2 regions of the Robertmurraya mangrovi genome follow, and region 2 is predicted to be linked to the other one. Evidence: riboswitches for the same ligand, from Rfam matches in the RefSeq annotation. Region 2 holds a riboswitch; the other holds the start of a gene.

Region 1 (10,392 bases), on a different contig from region 2:
TCCAAGTGATATTAACTTTGAAGTTATCCCTTCTAAATCAAAAGATCTTTTAGTTATTCAATTAGATAGTAATTCCAAATTAACAGATGACTCATCGACTTTGTATATGATTGAAGCCATATTATTAACTGCAAAGGACTTTAATTATCAAAAAGTAAAAATAGAAAACTCTAACTTAGCTCAAATTGGAGATTTTATATTCAACGAAGAATGGAAAGTACCTGTTGCTCCAAATAAGCAAACAGTCACTGAGTAACATGGAAAAGGCCAGTTTAAATGCTGGGCTTTTTTTGTTGCTCAAAATTCATTCCTAAGTCCTATTTATTACACTAGTATTTAGAGAAATATTGTCAATAAGTAGGAAAAGTTTAAGATTTTGCATAAAAAAAATACTAAAGTCCAAATAATAACAAATGTGTTTTAACAGCAAAAAATTGCTTGAAAACCAAAGGGAATGTTTGAGTGGAAAAAGGAGGTTTAGTAGTGTTGTCGTATAGTACTTTCTTTTAATGAGTTCTAAAAAAATACATGTCTACATATCGTGAAAAAGAGAGTACAAGTACAAGGAGGAAAAGAATGCGAGACTACATAAGGTGTATTATGATTGCAAGTATGTTTGCAATATGTGTAAGTGTGTTATTTCTCGGCGGTAAGCACTCTCAAGCAGCCACGAATATAAAAGATGCGACTGACCATTGGATATGGCCGGCTGATGGTATCATTACTGATACATTCGGGACGAGACAAGGTAATCATAAAGGAATAGATATAGCGGGGGATTATGGAACCCCTATTTATACAGTAGATGACGGTGTTGTAACAAAATCTTATTATTCGTACTCTTACGGTCATGTTGTGTTCGTTAGACATAATAATCACATGGAGACCGTATATGCTCATCTAAAAAGTAGAAATGTAAAAGAGGGTCAAAAGGTTTCACAAGGTCATTTAGTAGGTGAAATGGGAAGTACTGGTGATTCATCAGGTGTTCATCTACATTTTGAAGTTCATCAATCAGAATGGACTTTGAATAAAGAAAACGCTATTAATCCTGTATTAGCACTAAATGAAGTAAAAATAGGAGAAGTAGTTACCGTTTTTAAATCGATAAAAGACTCGGATGTACTAGCAGCGAATGGAAAAATGGACACAGCTGAAGTGGAGGAACTTTTACAAAAGGGGCATGTTCATGAGGGTGTCAATCTAGGAACAGACATAGAGGCAAATGAAACAAGTAATAAAGATATTGAGGAACAAAAGGTCATACATATTGTTAAATATGGAGAATCTTTATGGACGATTGCAAAAAAGTATGAAACAACTGTAGATGACATCCTTAGTACAAACAAGATAAATGGTGAGTTAATTCAACCAAACCAAAAAATTATCATTCCCAATCAGGAACAATATGTGGTTAAATCAGGTGATACGTTAAGTTCAATTGCTGCGAAAAGTAATATGACTGTTAATCAAATAAAAACTCATAACGAACTAACAAGTGATACGATAAAACCTGAACAAGTTCTAATTTTGCAAAAATGATATTGATGCTAGTCTCCTTTAAGTGTATAATGGGAAAAAATTTAAAGGGGACTGGATTCGTGCTGACTGACTATCATAATCATTTAGAAACGGGAACGTTAACATTAGAGTATTTAACTAAGTTTACTGATATGGCTAAGCAAAAAGGAATTGAGCACTTTGGAATTTCCGAACATGCTTATCATTTTTATCAAACAGCTGATATTTTGAGTAATCCTTGGGTAGAAGAGCGCAGATACTATGATATGAGTGATTATGTTAATCTTTTTCAGGAAGCATGGAAACAGAATATTGATGTAAAGATGTCAATAGAAATGGATTACACTCCAGGTAAGCATGGTGAGATGGAGAAATTCATAAAGACATATGATTTTGATTATGTCATTGGTTCAATACATTGGGTGGATACCTTTGGAATTGACTTGGCTGAATTTAAACACGAATGGGACCGGAGAGATTTATTCGACACGTATAGGAAGTATTTTGATCAAGTGGTTACTTTAGCACAATCCAATCTATTTGATATTGTAGGGCATTTAGATTTAGTGAAAATCTTTAAATATGTTCCCGAGGACGAAGAATTCCTATTAGAGCAATATGAACGTGCAACCGATGCTCTTGCAAATTCTAAAACATGTGTTGAAATTAGTACAGCAGGATTAAGAAAGCCAGTTGGACAACTGTATCCTGACAAAAGACTTCTTCAAAAGTGCTTTGATAAGAAAATACCGATAGTCTTGTCTTCTGATGCGCATTTTCCAGAACATGTTGGAGCAGACTTTGACCAAGCCATTGCACTCGCAAAAGAAGTAGGATATGAAAAGATCATGACTTTCTCCAAAGGGAAGAGAACGGAATATACAATAGGTTAGTAGTTTTGTAATAAGTAAAGTCGTAGGGATGCCTACGACTTTTGTGTTTATATTAGCTTGTTTTGTACTAATTAATACGAATACGGTTGAGTGAAACAATGTCATCAAGACTTGTTAACGATGTTAGAGATTCATCATCCAACGGTTTATCAAAAGATAACACCATGATTGCTTCTCCCCCAACTTGTTTTCTTCCTACTTGCATCGTTGCAATATTTACTTCATTATCTCCCAGTATTTTACCTACACGACCAATGACTCCTGGTCGGTCCATATGTTGAATGTACAGTAAATTTCCCTCAGGATGAAAATCAATGTTAAAGTCATTTAAATACACAATTCTAGGGCCGTAATGATCAATGTATGTTCCTCTTATTGAATAATGTTGTTTTTCACCTTTTGCTGTAACCGAAATTGCATTGGCATATCCAAAGGAATTAGTAGAAATTTTCTCTCCTATTGTAATTCCACGTTCTTTTGCTGTCAGGAGTGCATTTACTTCATTTACGTGTACATCGATTCGGTTCTTAAAGAATCCTGCTAAAAGTGCTTTCGTTAAATAGGACGTTTCCAAATCGGATACGGTGCCAGAATAGGTTATCGATAATTCATCAATGCCTTCTTTTATGCACTGAGACAGTATTAATCCTATTTTTGTTGATAAGTGATGAAACGGGCGAATTTTTTCAAAAATGTCTCTAGACATAGCTGGGAGGTTAATAGAGTTAGACACTGGTTTATCTTCAAAATACGTTCTTACTTCCTTAGCAACCTGTGTTGCCACATTTAATTGAGCCTCTTTTGTTGAGGCTCCTAAATGTGGAGTAACGATAACATTATCAAATTTAAATAACTGATGTTCTCCAGGAGGTTCGGTTACAAAGACATCGATAGCGGCTCCTGCAACGTGACCATTTCCTAGGAACTTAGCAAGTGCATCTTCATCAATAATCCCACCACGTGCACAGTTTAAAAAGTATACACCTTTCTTTGTTTTAGCTAGTGTATCTTCATTAATTAGACCTTTAGTTTGAGGTGTGAGAGGAGTATGAACCGTAATGATATCAGCTAGTTCCAAGACTTCATCTAATGAGCTTGATTCTACACCAAGTTTGTTTGCTCTTTCTTTCGTTAAGAAAGGATCGTACACATGGACAGACATACCAAAGACTTTAGCTCTTTTAGCTAACTCTGAACCGATTCTGCCCATTCCTAGAATTCCTAACATTTTTCCATATAGTTCGGTACCGATAAAGTCATTTCGACGCCATTCTAAGTTTTTTACAGATTGGTGAGCTTGAGGGATGTTTCTCATTAAAGAAGCCATCATGGCAAAGGTGTGTTCTGCAGTTGAAATAGTATTTCCATCAGGGGCATTTACAACAATAATGCCACGTTTAGTTGCAGCTGTAACATCAATGTTATCAACCCCAACACCGGCACGAGCAATGATTTTTAATTGAGGCATTTTTTCTAAGAGGTCATTTGTTACTTGTGTGGCACTTCTGACTAGCAGGGCATCGACTTTATCTAATTCCACATCCGGATCTGTTACTTTTTTGATAATTAATTGGCCATTTTTAAAGTCTAAGAGTGGTTGTAATCCGTCTTCGCTAATAGCATCAGCTACTAATATTTGATACATAAAGAACCCCCTGTAAATATGTATTGTAATTTTCTGATTATTTTACAAGACGAATATTTAATTGTCAATTGGTGAAAATGTTCATGTTTAAAATGAAAACGCTTTAAAATGTAAAAGGATGCGTTTTATTTATTATTAAGTTTTATTTTTGCGATTAGGAGCTTAGAACATGAGTAAATAAATTGCTTAAATTAATTTGGTTAACATATGTTGCCCGTTAATTTCCGCTCCAGGCACTTGCTTTCCGCAGGGAAGAATTAAAGAAAAAATCCAAAACCCGATTTTTTCAAAGAGCAAATTCTTCCTCGGGAGGGATGGGAGCCTCCTCGGCGTGCCGCCATGCGTGAGTCTCCCATTCCCTCTATCCCTGCAGGAGTCAAGTGCCCTCCGCTCCAATCAACTCAGTGATTTTAAGCTAAAATACCTTTGCTTACAATGATTCAATATCATTAATGTTCGGATATTATAAAAAGATTTATTTTCTAACACCTACCAAACAATCAAAAAAACACGCAGATTATAAATTCTGCGTGCTGTTAATGGTTATCCTCTTGCATTAAATACATCTGTTAAAATAGGTACGATTTGTTTCTTACGTGAGACTACACCTTTTAATAAAGCTTTGTTGTTTTCAAGTGTAACGTTGTATGCTTTCTCAACAGCATCTGTCGCTTGACCTAAAGCTAATGCTGTGGAGTCATTGTTAAGAATATCGGTTACTACTAATAAGAATAAATCTAAGTTTTTATTTTCGATATTTTGGTTCAGTGCTGCTTCTAGTTCGTCTTGTTTTGATAGAACATCTTGTACATCAACCGCGTTTACTTGAGCAATTTCTACCTTGGAATTACCCATTTGGAATTCTTTCGCATCAAGTGAAATTAGTTGCTCGACTGTTTTATCACTTAAGTCCGCACCAGCTTTTAGCATTTCTAAGCCGTATTGTTCAGCATTAACGCCCGCGATTTCCGCTAGTTCTTTAGCTGCATCCACATCTTCCTGTGTGCAGGTTGGAGATTTAAATAATAAAGAGTCAGAGATAATAGCTGAAAGCATTAGTCCAGCAACTTCTTTACGAATTTCTACTCCATTTTCTTTGTACATTTTCTTTAAAATCGTTGCAGTACAACCAACAGGCTCCGCGCGATAATATAGAGGGTCACTAGTTTCAAAATTTGCAATTCTGTGATGATCAATTACTTCAAGTACACGAACTTGATCAATATCATTTGCACTTTGTTGACGCTCATTATGATCCACTAAGATAACTTGATTTACTTCGCTCGCTACTGCTTCAACTAAACGAGGCTGTTTAACTTTAAATGTTTCAAGTGCATAATTTGTTTCACCGTTAATCTCCCCTAGGCGAATAGGTTCAACGTTCATTCCTAGTTCTTTCTTTAATTCAGCGTAAGCGATTGCTGAACAAATAGAGTCAGTATCTGGGTTCTTATGTCCAAAAATAAGTACTTTTTCCATGTTGATCTCCTTTTAAATGGATTTTGTTAATATGTAAAATTTGTGACTGCTGCTAACTTAAATAGCCTAATGAAAACTTGATTAATAATCAGAAGTTCCACCTAATAATTTAACATAAAATTAAGAAGAACCGCAAAAGAAATTATGCTACCTAAGCCGGTTTAGTTTGTTCCAAATTGATCATATTAGTCAATCAAGAATAGTAACTAAACAAACTTATTTCCAAATGAGAATTTGTGCGCTATAATAAAAACGTTAATTAAATATTGGTCTATCTTCGGGGCAGGGTGAAATTCCCGACCGGCGGTGATGAGATATTTTCTCTAAGCCCGCGAGCCTTTTGTTTTGGGCAGGATTTGGTGCGATTCCAAAGCCGACAGTAAAGTCTGGATGGGAGAGGATGGAGGTTCTGCAAACGTTCAAAAAATGTAAGTTTGAACGTTTATTAAGCATACCTTTTTATCTAATCCCTCAAGTGGCAGCTTGAGGGTTTTTGTATAGACTGGTATGTTAAAATTGCTGAACTTTTCTTCTTTAAGCGAGATGGCCTAAAAGGAGAGAGGAAGAAATGAAAAAACTTAATGTTAAAGCTTTAGTTTCAATTGGAATGTTGAGTAGTTTGTCTTACATCTTGATGTTATTGAATTTTCCACTGCCGCCATTTCCACAATTTTTAATGATCGATTTCAGTGATGTACCTGCATTAATTGCCGCCATCATCTTTGGTCCAGTTGCAGGAATACTAGTAGAGTTATTGAAAAACATACTAGATTACTTTATGACAGGTAGTGCGACAGGAGTTCCGGTGGGGCATTTTGCAAACTTCATAGCAGGCATACTATTTGTACTTCCGACTTACTATGTGTACCAAAAGCTTAAAACTACTAAAGGCATGACAATTGCTTTAGTAGTAGGCTCAGTGACAATGGCTGTATTAATGAGTGTATTAAATTATTTTGTCATTTTACCTGCCTATACATTCTTTTTGAATATGCCAGCAATGTCGGGAGCTGAAACTCGTACACTAATCGTAACGGGTATACTACCATTTAATTTAATTAAAGGTGCTTTTATTGCTGTTATCTTTATGCTGTTATTTACTAGAATGAATACATGGATTATGAAGCAAAGTACGTATAAAAGTGCTTAATAAATATAAGTTAACAACAGCAACGATGGAAACGTTGCTGTTGTTTATTTTGTGACAAAAAAAATCCCCTACTAGGGGATTTTTTATTGAATACTATTCAAATTTTAATGCATCGCCATCAAAAGATTCGTCTGCAACTTTAATTGAATCAGTTGGACAGCCTTCGAATGCATCCATCATATCGTCGATTAATACATCAGGAATTTCTACAATCCCTTGGTTGTCGTCAAGAGTAACGAACGCAATGCCTTCATCATCATAATCATAAATATCTGGTGCAGCTGCTCCACAAGCGCCACATGCGATACAAGTTTCTTTGTCTACAATTGTGTATTTTGCCATGAAAAAAAACCTCCCAATGAATTAAAACATTTTTCTCTTAATAGTGTATTCCATTTTAATTTAAATGGAAACGCATTCCTCATCTTTTATTGTAAAGGTGAATGAATAACTTTTCAATAGAAAAAGCATTGAGAATGCTTATCATATAAGGGTTTAGACAACTTTTAGCCTTAAAATAAGGACAGGATGTTTAAAAAAATGTTTTTATTATGTGAAAAATGAATCCTGAACTAAACACACTAGGAAGTTAAAGAAGAATTTACTTCAACTTAATTATTCTATTCGTGATAAAATAGAATTATGTTTAAAGTGAGAAATTTGCATATTAATCACTAACCAGGAGTTAAAATATTTTCTTACAATATTATTACCATGGTTATATTGATTATTTAGTCACAAAAAAATATTATTCCTAAGGTGATTGAATGAACCTTCTATTTATAGAAAAAGTTATCCTATTCTGTTTATATAAAATAGACGGTGAGAGGACCATTTATTCTATATACCACCTGTTAAAAGGCAAGAAGTCTTCCCAAACTTTACAGGATGCCCATCTTTTTCAGCTGTTACCTTATTTTGGTTCCTACCATCAGATAACACGTGAACAGTTAGAATCTATTATTAAAACCTTGCTGAATCAAGGACACATTATGAAAAAACAAGATTCACATGTTTTAGTAACTGAAAAAGGTTTAGAAATTGTAAAACCCTTTTGTAATCAATACCCAATATTAAAATATTTAAACGGCTGGACCTTTCAGTATACAGAAATATTTTGGAGAAGGCTTTCCTTGTTGGTACAAGTTGCATCCAACCTTCAACATGGGGAAACAAGGTATTTGCCGATTCAAAAAGATAGAGAAGTTCAAATTTGGCTTAAGAAATTCTTACTTACTATTCCAGTTAATCGTAGTGAGTTAAGCGAAGTCCTTTTAAAAGAATTAATTGGCTGTTTTGAAAATGAACCTGATTTAGACCCTTCATCTGTCGTTATTAGATTAACAGGTTACAACACAATAGGGTTAACTGATCAACAAGCTGCAGGGGTGTTAAATATAGAGAATAGCTTTTATCATTATAATTTTATTAGTTTATTACATTATATGATTAGCGTCATTTCCACGAATCCTGAATGTTACCCCATATTGTTCTCTATGATTGATAATTTTAATGAGGAGCTTCCACTCACACATTCTACCAAAAGTACTTATAATCTTATCCAAAAAGGCTACTCAATAGAGGAAATAGCCTTTATGAGGAGGTTGAAAATGAGCACCATTCATGACCATATTGTTGAGTTAGCTCTGAACATGAAAAACTTCAGTATAGAACCTTATGTTAACGAAAATGAACAAGCTGAAATATTAGCTGCTGCTAAAATATCTCCCTCAAAACAATTAAAGCAAATTAGACAGTATGTTCAACATATGGATTATTTTAAAATACGCTTAGTCATTTCAAAATTTGGTGATTCAAAATGGAGCTAGAATCACTATTAAAAAAGCATTTTAATTATCATTCATTTAAACATGGACAAAAAGAGGTCATCACTTCTATTTTGTCAGGCTCTCATACGATGGCCATGTTACCAACCGGGACCGGTAAATCACTTTGTTATCAACTGCCTGCTTATTTATTAGAGGGACAGGTACTAATTGTTTCACCTTTATTATCGTTAATGCAGGACCAAGTCGAGCAGCTTATTATTCGTGGAGAGAAAAGAGTGGTAGCTCTTAACTCTTTTCTAGATAAAAATGAAAGAACACAGATCTTTTCACGTCTTGATCAATATAAATTTATCTTTATTTCTCCTGAAATGCTTTCAATTGATTTTGTCGTTCATAAACTTAAACAGCTTAACATTGCTCTTTTTGTAGTGGATGAAGCCCATTGTATCTCCCAGTGGGGTTATGATTTTAGGCCAGATTATATGAAACTTGGAACAGTGAGAGAAAAGCTAGGCAATCCTCTTACGTTAGCTTTAACCGCAACGGCTACAAAAGAGGTCGTTAGTGACATCATTCAGTCACTGAACCTTGAAATGTGGAATGAATTTATTTATTCAGTAGACCGTCCGAATATTTCGATTCGAGTAGAATCGTTAGAAAGTGTTGTTGATAAACAAAAAAAATTAATCGAATTAGTCTCTACCTTACAAGGACCAGGAATCATTTATTTTTCTAGTAGAAGATTAGCAGAGGAAATGGTCGAGTTACTAAGGGGTAGCGGAGTTCAAAAAGTTATGGCCTATCATGGTGGACTTGACCAAGAAAGTCGAATTTTAATCCAACAACAATTTCTTAACGGTCAGCTAGACTTTATTTGCGCAACGAGTGCATTCGGAATGGGCATTAATAAAGAAAATGTCCGCTTTGTCATACATTATCATATGCCTTTGCAGCTCGAGTCCTATTTACAGGAAATTGGTAGGGCCGGCAGGGATGGTAAGGAAAGTATTGCAATACTATTATATATTGCTGGTGATGAACAACTTCCTTATCAATTAGCAGAAAGTGAATTACCCAATGTTAAACAAATTGAATTATGTTTTAAATGGATTCTTAATTGTCCTGACAACCTTTCAAATATAGCGGATTTTGAAGCTGAACTTCGTATTTTAGCAAGGTTAACAGATATACAGTGGAGGATGATTCGAGATTATTTACAATCATTAAATGCTAATGAGTTAAATCTTACCAAATACATGAATGAATTTAAACTTTTTGTCGAACAACGATTGAATATCAAAAGGGATAAAATCAATGAAATTACAAGATGGACAAACTCGATTCAATGTCGAAGAGAAAAAATCTTGAATTATTTTGACGAACAGAAGAAAATGGATATAAGGAATTGTTGTGATATATGTGGAATGGATATGCAGTCTTTTTACAAAAAAGAGAATGAAGCCCATTCAATAGATTTTCAGTTCCATTGGAAAGATTACTTACAAGCCATGCTAACTAAGTGAGTGTACAATATGAATAATAAGTATAGAGAATTAATTAATGAGATTTCTGACAGGGAATTAATGTTCCATCTATTAGCAACTCAAGCCATTCTTTCAGTTGTTTCTTTTGTTGTAGGTATATTTCTATTTGATTCATACACAGATTTTCAAAGCCTTTTCATTTGGAATGACATAAGAATTATTTACATTGGTGGTTTAGTTGGAGTTCTTATCGTATTAGTAGACATTTTCTTTATGAAAGTACTTCCAAAATCTTATTACGATGATGGAGGTCTAAATGAAAAATTATTTAAAAATAAAAGCATCATACAAATTGCTTTTATTGCAGCAATGGTAGCAATATGCGAAGAAATTTTGTTTAGGGGCGTATTACAAACTCACTTTGGATTAG
Region 2 (10,392 bases):
TTTTGTGATTGACCGAGAGCCTTTCTTAGAAGGGAATAAGCTTTTCCTCCACCTTCACTTGGTGACATATAGTAACTCTTGCTAAAATAAATCGGATCAATTTGCTCCATCTTGACAAAATCAATGATTTCTACGGCTTTTTCCTCGTTCTCTTTCCGTAGTTTTTCCATATCTTCATCCTCTAGAATGACAAATTTACCTTTTGCATATTCGTATGCCCTAACAATCTCCTCCCCTTGAATTTCTTTATCACAAACAGGACAAACTTTTTCATATTTAATCGGTGAGTGACATTCTTTGTGTAGATTTCTTAATTTAATGTCTTTATCTTCCGTTGCGGAATGCAATTTTATTGGTATGTTCACTAGTCCAAAACTTATACTACCCTTCCAAATTGTATGCATAGGAATTCTCCATTCTCTAGTTTGTATTATTAATTTGTGTGGCTGGAGGAACAACATGCCTTTAAACTTTTGGAAATAGATTATTTTTAATTGCAAAAGGAAAACTAATGACAAATAATGAAGGTTTTAGAGAGGAGGGACACTTTGAAACCCATGCTACCTAGTCTTTCCTTTGATGTACCTCAAGGGGAAGAGTGGAGATATGAAGTAAAATATGACGGTTTTAGGGCGTTTCTTGAGTGGGATAAAGAAATTAAACTAACGAGCCGAAATGGTAAATCTTTGTTGGAAATATTCCCTGAAATCGAAAGTTTTCTATTAGAAAAGAAGGACTTATTTGCACCATATTTGCCGTTAACCTTCGATGGTGAATTAGTCTTTCTTGAGAATCCGTATAAAGCTAATTTTGCAAATATACAAGTAAGAGGACGGATGAGGTCTGAAAAAAAAATACTAGAAAAGGCTCAACAAGCACCTTGTAAATTACTTATTTTTGATTGTTTAAAACTGAAAGGTGAAAATACAAGTACATTTGAATACTTAAAGCGAAAAGAAATCTTGAGAGATTTTTTTGAATCTAATAGGTTACCTGTTAAGCCAGATGAAAATTCTAACTCCCTTTTACAACTAATTCCTCAGTATGACCATTTTGATTCGGTTTGGGAAAAAGTTGTTTTACATGACGGAGAAGGGATTGTAGCCAAGCAGCTAAAAAATGTTTGGGAAGAAGGAAAACGTTCAACCCTCTGGGTAAAATACAAGAATTGGAAATATGTCTCTTGCTTTGTCACTGCATACGATAAAAATAGTGGTTATTTCTATGTAGCTGTTTATAAAGAGGAAGAAATTCATCCGATTGGTTTATTTATTTTTGGTATTAAACCTGAGGAAAAACAGGCTTTAGCACAAATAGTTAAAGCAAATAAAACATCCGAAGATCAGCAATTCATCTTCGTAACACCGGCTATTTGTGTGGAATTGAAATACTTAGAAATATACGATGGGCAAATGCGTGAACCCCATTTTGATCATTTCCGTTTTGACATTACACCAGAGCAGTGCAAATATGAGGATTTTGTACAACAACAGAAAAACCTTCCTACTGATGTTGACATTACACATCCTGATAAACCGCTTTGGGAAACACCACTTGTAAAAAAAATCGATTTTATTCATTATTTAAGGGAGATTTCTCCTTACTTTCTACCATTTTTGAACAATCGGTTATTAACGGTCATTCGGTATCCTCATGGAATTTTTGGAGAGGCTTTTTACCAAAAAAATGCACCTGATTATGCACCAGACTTTGTTAAAACTCAAGTTAGTGAAGGAATTAACTATATTGTTTGTAACAATTTAAAGACCCTTTTGTGGTTAGGAAATCAAATATCCTTTGAATTCCATATTCCGTTTCAAACCATTTCTGGCACAGGGCCCAGTGAGATTGTTTTTGACCTAGATCCTCCCTCAAAAGACCATTTTCACCTTGCCATAAAAGCTGCGAGACTAATTAAAGAGGTTCTTGATCATTTAAAATTAATTAGCTTTATTAAGACTTCAGGAAACAAAGGTTTACAAGTGTATATCCCTTTACCAGAAAACACTTATACTTATGATGAAACAAGATTATTTACCGAGTTTATTGCAAAATACCTAATTTCAAAAGAGCCTGATGACTTTACGATTGAGCGTTTAAAGAAAAATCGTGGAAACCGTTTATATGTAGATTATATCCAGCATGCGGAAGGGAAAACCATTATCGCTCCTTACTCCGCTCGCGGGAATAAAAATGCCACCATTGCGGCGCCACTTTTCTGGGAAGAGGTAAATGATCAATTAAAAATGGAGCATTTTCAAGTAACGAACATGTTGAGAAGGATTAAAACACATGGGGATCCTTTCCGAACATTTTTCCAAGCGAAAGACGAACAAAAATTTCAACCCGTGTTAGACTTTTTGAAAAATGGCGGATTATAACTTAAGCAAAAAAACAACCAGTGTTTTCATTAAAACACTGGTTGTATCTTGTCAATTGTTTAAAAATTGCCCGATATGCTGCTGAAGTTTTTGATACTGTTCGCCTTCAGACGTAAATTCTTCTTTACTACCGCAATTGAAAGATGTAGGGTTGCTTACATCCACTTCTACCACTGTTTTATATACATAGGTAGCATTGCCAATTAAGTCAATAGTATAAGTCTCATCATTCTTATGAACAACACATCGAACTTTTCCACCTGGATTATATACATCAACTGACTGCTCTAATTCATTTAGTCCCTGTAAACAAGTGACTAATGTTGATGCGGACATAGCAGTTCCACAAGCATTTGTGAATCCGACCCCTCTTTCATATGTTCGAACAAAGATATGACCTTTTTGGATTGGCTTTACAAAGCTTACATTTACACCGTCTGGAAAAAGTGGGTTGGCACCATTTACGTAAGTACTGATTTTTTCCTGAACGTTTGATTGAAGCGTTTGTTCATCAACAATCGTTACAATATGTGGGTTAGGTACAGCAAGTGCAGTAAATGTTAAATCATTTGAAAGCTCAGGAATTTTTCCATCCACTAATACTTCTTTTTCCAAGTTAAGAGGTAATGCTTTTAAGTCAAATAACACAGGTGATATTTCGACTAAATATGTTGGGATTTCAGGATAAATATCCTCTTCTTTTTTTACTAGTAAGTCAGCTTTCATCGTTTCGATTAGAGCCGTTTCCTTATTTATTAGCTCACAAACGTATCTCGCTACACATCTTAATCCATTTCCACACATTGATGCTTCTGAACCATCAGCATTAAATACTCGCATACGGCCATCTGCTTTCTCACTTTTCATTACAAATAAAATACCATCTGCCCCAAGTTCCGTTTGCCTGTTACAAAGGGCCTTTGCAAGCTCAGCTCTCTTTTCCTCGGTAAAGATATAGTTATGAGACATTTCATCTATGATTAAAAAGTCGTTTCCAGATCCATGGCATTTTAAAACCTCAATATTCACGTGATTACCTCCAAATTAGACTCGGTCTATTATTAAAAGTGTGCCATATTTCTTTTTAATCTTCAATTCTTAATTACGAAAAAAAGAAAAACCCACCAATCATGGTAGGTTCTAATTGATTGAAAATTCAGTTGTAACTAATTCACTTGACCAATTTAGGGATTCTGCATAGATTTTAAACAAATCTTTCTCCTCAATATTCAACACTTTGCACTTTTCACTAATGACATTCCAGTTTGCTGTTTCTACGGCTATTACTAAATCAAGAACATCCTTTAATGAATTTTGATTCCCTTTTAAAGCATCGGTAATCTCATCACGAAGAGGTAGGTCCTTTAAAATTTTATCCATCGGCACACCCATTATCGAGTCCATAAGTGAAAACATGCCTGTCATAAAATAACCCGATGCAGGTGCCTTGTTAAATCTTAAACGCTCTATTGATTCACAAAGCTTAGCTCTTGTTAAACAGAGCTTAATCATTTCTTGTGCTCCTTCATGTTTGTTCGTTGATTTTTCACGAACAGCTAATACATAAATCCATTTCTGAATTTCAATTAGACCTAGAAGGACGACAGCTTGTCTAATTGAATCAATCTTAAATTTCGGTCGAAAGGCAGGTGAGTTAATCAATTTTAACAGTTTATATGATAAGGAAAGGTCTCTTTCAATTAATTCTGTAATTGTATCAATACATGGCTCGGTTGTAGATAATTTTTGAATTAACTCATAATAAGATAAAAAATAAGTAGGAATATCATGGGTTGACACAATGGTTGGTCTAGCAAAGAAGTAGCCTTGGAAATAGTGATACCCTCTTGATTTAGCTTCCTCAAATTCTTCTCTCGTTTCAACCTTTTCAGCGACCATTTTTAAATTCAACTGCTTAGCGAAAATTTCGACCTTCTCTCTCATTCCTCTTGTGGTAGCCATAAAATCAACTTTAATAATGTTGGCATATTTCAACAATTGGAGAGAATAAGGATTTTCGTCATTAAAGACAAAGTCGTCCAGGGCAATTTGATAACCTAATTTCTTTAATTCTATACATATATTAATTATTTCTTGGCTAGGTTCAACGGTCTCTAGAATCTCCACTATTACTTCACGTGGTCTAAAATATGTAGGTAACCGTAATTTCAGGAGATTTTCTGTAAAGTTGATAAAGCAAGGTTTTCCGTCTGAAAGTTCATCTATCCCAATATTTAAAAAACTATTAATGATTACATCGGCTGTTGCTTGATCTCCATTGATATTAGGGAAGACATTCTCCTCATTACTTCTGTAGAGAAGCTCGTAGGCAAAAACTTCCTCACCTCTATTAAAAATTGGTTGCCTTGCTACAAACACTTCCATAGTCAAACCCCCGAAAAAATCTCTATCTATTTTACCTAATTTAATCTCTTATTAGAACAAATGTACCTTATACCCAAGTTCCACTATCTAGCAATATTTCAATTATTTACATATATCTTAGACAATCAATATTAATAATACTGTCGAAATTTGTACAAAATGTGAATTTTTTTAGTGAATTTTGATAATTTAACTCTAACATAGAATACTTTAAAATCTACAGGATATCCTTTTAAACAGCAAGAATATTTTTATTATTATTAAAATTTAAAATTCAAATATAAAACAAGAGAACTATTAAAGTCCTCTTGTCATATCAAACTTATCCTAATTGTCTATAAAGGTTACCCATTTCGATTGCTCCTACAGCAGCTTCCCAACCTTTGTTTCCAGCTTTTGTTCCTGCTCTTTCAATCGCTTGTTCAATGGAATCTGTCGTTAGTACACCAAAGATAACTGGAACACCTGTCTGCATGGCCGTACCCGCAACACCTTTTGCTACTTCATTACTAACAAAATCAAAGTGAGGAGTAGCTCCACGAATAACGGTACCCAGTGTAATGACTGCATCATACTCTCCTTTTTCCGCTAATTTTTTAGCAGCTAAAGGAATTTCAAACGCACCAGGTACCCACATTACTGTTACATCTTCATCATTTACACCATGACGCTTTAAAGCATCTTCTGCCCCACTTAATAATTTACTAGTAATAAATTCGTTAAAACGAGCCACAACGATAGCAACTTTTAAACCTGTACCTACTAAATGACCTTCAATAATTTTTTTCATGATTCATTCCTCCAATTAAAATTTTAGTAAATGTCCTAATTTGGACTGTTTTGTTTTTAAGTACTTTTCATTTTCTTCTTTAGATGGTAGCTGCAATGGAACACGTTCAACTACTTCTAATCCATATCCGCCTAAACCAGCAATTTTTCTTGGGTTATTTGTTAAAAGCCTCATTTTTTTAACACCTAAATTACGTAAGATTTGGGCTCCAACCCCATAGTCCCTCAGATCATCTTTAAATCCGAGCTTGTGGTTTGCTTCTACTGTATCGTAACCTTCTTCTTGTAGTTTATAAGCTTTTAATTTATTGATTAAACCAATTCCTCTTCCCTCTTGTCTCATGTAAAGAAGAATTCCTTTCCCTTCCCGTTCAATTTGGGACAAAGCCGCTTCTAACTGTGGACCACAGTCACAACGATTGGAGCCAAATACATCACCCGTTAGACATTCAGAATGAACTCTTAATAAAACAGGTTCATCTTCATGTATTTCCCCTTTAACTAAAGCGACATGGTCTTTACCCGTTAAAGTATCAGTAAAACCAACCGCTTTAAAGCTACCAAACTCAGTTGGTAAGTCGATCTCTACTTCTCTTTTAACTAGTGAATCATGTTCTAATCGATATTCGATTAAATCTTTGATTGTGATGATTTTCAAATCAAATTTGCTTGCTACTTCCAGTAAATCTGGAACCCTTGCCATGGTTCCATCGTCTTTCATGATTTCACAGATGATTCCTGCTGGTTTTGCCCCTGCAAGCCTTGCTAAATCAACTGCTGCTTCTGTATGACCAGCTCTCCTTAATACCCCACCGTCTTTAGCGACTAATGGAAAAATATGTCCAGGTCTAGCAAAATCAGAAGGTTTAGCAGCATCGTTTAATAGTTTTTCTATCGTATAGGACCTTTCAAAAGCACTGATTCCTGTTGTTGTTTCCACATGGTCAATACTTACAGTAAAAGCTGTACTATGACTATCTGTATTCACATCAACCATTGGTTTAAGATCTAATCTTTGGGCTAATGGTTCCGTGATAGGTACACAAATCAACCCTCTACCTTCTTTAGCCATAAAGTTAATCGTTTCAGGAGTGACAAATTCTGCAACCGAAACGAAGTCCCCTTCATTTTCACGATCCTCATCATCACACACAATAATGACTTTCCCTGCTTTTAAGTCTTCAAGTGCTTCATCAATAGAATGGAACATAGGATTTTCTCCCTTCCTGTTATACTCACATGTGTTAAATGAATACTCTTTGACAACCTACTACATAAAACCGTTTTCTCTTAAAAAATCGCCCGTTACACCTTTTTTAGGCTGATTACTTGTATCTCCTTTAATAAAAAAGCGATGCAAATATTTGGCTATCATATCAAACTCAATATTTACGATATCCCCAGCTTTTTTCATTCCTAGAACCGTTTCTTGTGCTGTATGGGGGATAATACTAACCGTTACATGATTATCCTCTAACCCAAAAATGGTTAACGAAGTCCCATCAATAGCGATGGATCCTTTTAAAAGGGTCCAATGCTCGAAGTTTTCCGGTACAGCTATTTCAATATAAATAGCGTTTTCCTTAGGTGTTTTCTTTACAATCTGACCTACCCCATCGACATGACCAGTTACAAAGTGTCCACCAAACCTTCCATTTGCAGCCATGGCTCGTTCTAAATTGACAAGAGAGCCTTCCTTTAAAGAAGAAAGTGAAGTACTTTTAAACGTTTCAGGCATAACGTCAACTTCAAATAGCTTGTCTGTGAAATCTGTAACCGTTAAACAAACACCATTTATAGCGATGCTGTCCCCTAGATTTACATCTTTTAATATTTTTTGTCCTTGGATTGTGAGCTTTAACGTATTCCCTTGTTTATTGATTTTCTTCATGACGCCCAATTCTTCAATAATTCCTGTAAACATAATTGCTCCCTCCTTTGAAGGATAGTTTTTCAAAATAAGTTAGTGGGATATCCCACCTTGGAGTCTTTAGTGGTAGATAGAAGTGTTTAACTTAGTAAAGTTAAATATAAAAATAGGCTATGTACTAGTATCATGCCAGAACAATCCTACAATCTTATATTTGAATACAAAAACCCCCGTATATGTGTATACACGGGGGCATTAGGTTAGGCATAGTTAAATAAGCGTAAAAAAATAATATTTTTTACACTATACAAATCTCCTTCTCCCATCCAGACTTTTACTGTCGGCTTTGGAATTTCACCAAATCCACCGCTTTCACATATATGAAACCGGGTCACGGACTAAGAGGCATTTCTAGCCTCATCACCGCCGGTTGGGATTTGCACCCGACCCCGAAGGCGACTATAAAAAATATAGTCTTTTCATTTATTAAGTTGTTTGTACGAATCATACACTATTTAATACTATTCTGCAATTATAACTATCTGAATAGTCTCATTTCCCCTCATGACTTATACAACATTTAATTAAGTTTTAGTTTTCTTGTAACTTTTGAGAAACTATTTCGTATAAATTCTTAGTAACAATAAAGGAGCGGATCTTCTGTGGGCGAAAGTAAAGAGAACTTATTAATTGAACTTAGAAAAAGTGAGGACTGGGAAAAAGAACAAAATGATCTATGGTTTTGGGAAAAAATTGGTCGCCTTCCTTTTAAACTGTTGGACAAGTGGACCCCAGCATTTTTTCAAAAGAAGATTGGTTTATTATTGGATGAGCTTGGTCAGTATCTACAAACAGGCGGGAGCTACTTAAGTTCCATTTCCTCAATCAAAACTTACTTTCCTAATCTTCAAATACAAACTTTTGATGAGGTAAAAAAACTATCCATCCTGGAAATGGACTCAGCAGTTGAAAAACTGACCGTTAATAGAAAGAGATTAGCGACCTTACAAGGGGCGAGTACAGGGATTGGCGGAATATTTACGTTAACCATTGATATACCTTTACTCTTAGGTATGCAACTAAAAACCATTCAAGATATTGCCATGTGCTACGGCTATAACCCAAAGGATATGAAAGAGCGACTGTTTATTGTGAAATGTCTACAATTTACTTCCTCAGATATTGTTGGTAAGAAAGCTATATTACAGCAACTATCATTGTTTGACCAACCCGATAATACAGTAGAAAGAGAGGTCGTATCGGAGCTCCAAGGTTGGCGTGAAGTAGTATATACCTATAGAGACCAATTAGGGTGGAAAAAGCTTTTTCAAATGATTCCAATAGCGGGTCTTATTTTTGGAGCTTTTATCAATCGTTCGGCTGTAGGCGATATATCTGAAACAGCTATGATGCTTTATCGTAAGCGTAGGATCCTTGAAAAGCTACAAATAGAACCTGCAACCACAGAGTAGATGACAAAAGAAAGCCTCATAACAACATCTTTGAAAAAAAGTTGTTATGAGGCTGTATTATTTATGGTAACTTATTCATTTCCCTATTCATATGTTCCTTACTGATTGCTCCAAGTACCTTACTTCGAATAACACCGTCCGTGTCAATAAAGTAACTTGTAGGGTAAGTTAGAACATTATAATCTGAAGTTGCTCTTCCCTTTTCATCTAACAAAATAGGAAAAGTTAATTTTTTTGATTCAACAAATTCTTTCACCACTTTAAGTCCTTTTGACTCTGTATTAGTTAAATTTACGGCTAGAACAACAAAGTCTTCACTTGATTGATTTTCATACATTTCTTGCATATCGGGCATTTCTGCTTTACAAGGAGGGCACCAACTCGCCCAAAAGTTCAATAGAATCTTTTTTCCTTTATAATCTTCTAAGGAGACTACGTTACCTTCTAAAGTGGTTAAGGAAATCTCCGGAGCACGATGATTCACTTCTATTCCTATAGGTAATGAAGCTGGGTCCTCTATTTTTTCATATTGATTTATTTGTTCAACTTGCTTAATCATGCCCTTTTCCTTTAATACCGTCTTATCAATGATTGCTAAAATAAAAATAAGAATAGCGGCACCTATTAAAAAATTTTTCATATTTAACTACCTTTTCGTAAAAAATTGCCAATCAAAAAAACATCCTTAATCAGCTTTTTTTATCATACTATATGAGCGAACTTAAAACCATTTTTCTGTTCAACTTCAGTTCTATTAATGATTGCTATACCGAAAGCATTTAGTTATGAGGGCCAGGAAAGCCAAACGCTCCTCTTTAGATTGATGTTTTTTAAAAGACAATACAGGTACATTCGGATCATTTGAAAATTTGTTCCACTCTCTCGGTAGCCATCCCTTTCTAACACGACACATTACAGACTGTTCCTTTGAAAGGAACTTTACATCGGTAAATAAAGGACTGGCAAGTTGGTGGACTATGAATGTATGTGTGGGACTGACATACGATATTGCCTCTTTACCGTTTAAATCCAGCCATCCTATCATTTCCTTATTATCATTTAATATATCAATCTTATACTTTTTAATGTTAATGATAGCTACTAAACGCTCTCCTTCAAAAAAACCATAGCTGATTGGAATGAGCTTATCAAGAAAGTAAGGGAGGAACCAACGATATTTTTTACTATTTAAATCCTTTATTTCTCCTACTTGTACCCCGTCAGGATTATAGATAAGAAGATGGAGTGATGGTGAAGGTACAAAGGTGATTGGAAAATGTACGCCTTCAAACAAAGTTTCAGAATGATGATTAACTAGAACTTTTTTTTCTAAATCTAAGTATCTCTCTTTATTTAATTGAAAGCTATGAAAACAAATCAGACTGTAAAGTAAAAAAGGTACAGTTAAAATAACAATTTCTCTATTTGGGATAAATATGGATGTTACAATAATAAATAGTACCGGTAAATATATGGAGACTAGACTAGCATTTAG

Evidence for each region. A riboswitch is a leader RNA that binds a small molecule or an ion and turns the genes downstream of it on or off. The one in region 2 is predicted to bind FMN.
Region 1: it holds a riboswitch for FMN, as region 2 does, so the genes downstream of both, SM124_RS05340 (ECF transporter S component) here and ribE (riboflavin synthase) in region 2, are expected to answer to the same signal.

What each region holds. Positions count from the first base shown of each region.
Region 1 is NZ_JAXOFX010000002.1:435,173-445,564, forward strand. Features, by position in the region: gene SM124_RS05315 (GerMN domain-containing protein) at 1-256, shown strand, start outside; gene SM124_RS05320 (peptidoglycan DD-metalloendopeptidase family protein) at 577-1,542, shown strand; gene SM124_RS05325 (histidinol-phosphatase) at 1,602-2,414, shown strand; gene serA (phosphoglycerate dehydrogenase) at 2,482-4,059, opposite strand; gene SM124_RS05335 (manganese-dependent inorganic pyrophosphatase) at 4,603-5,538, opposite strand; FMN riboswitch at 5,808-5,944, shown strand; gene SM124_RS05340 (ECF transporter S component) at 6,107-6,688, shown strand; gene SM124_RS05345 (ferredoxin) at 6,782-7,030, opposite strand; gene SM124_RS05350 (YpbB family protein) at 7,456-8,517, shown strand; gene SM124_RS05355 (RecQ family ATP-dependent DNA helicase) at 8,508-10,001, shown strand; gene SM124_RS05360 (CPBP family intramembrane glutamic endopeptidase) at 10,011-10,392, shown strand, end outside.
Region 2 is NZ_JAXOFX010000016.1:85,266-95,657, forward strand. Features, by position in the region: gene ku (non-homologous end joining protein Ku) at 1-404, opposite strand, end outside; gene SM124_RS18930 (DNA ligase D) at 549-2,381, shown strand; gene dapF (diaminopimelate epimerase) at 2,433-3,410, opposite strand; gene SM124_RS18940 (EAL and HDOD domain-containing protein) at 3,522-4,766, opposite strand; gene ribH (6,7-dimethyl-8-ribityllumazine synthase) at 5,089-5,556, opposite strand; gene SM124_RS18950 (bifunctional 3,4-dihydroxy-2-butanone-4-phosphate synthase/GTP cyclohydrolase II) at 5,572-6,765, opposite strand; gene ribE (riboflavin synthase) at 6,826-7,479, opposite strand; FMN riboswitch at 7,736-7,886, opposite strand; gene SM124_RS18960 (EcsC family protein) at 8,088-8,897, shown strand; gene SM124_RS18965 (peroxiredoxin family protein) at 8,959-9,537, opposite strand; gene SM124_RS18970 (hypothetical protein) at 9,652-10,392, opposite strand, start outside.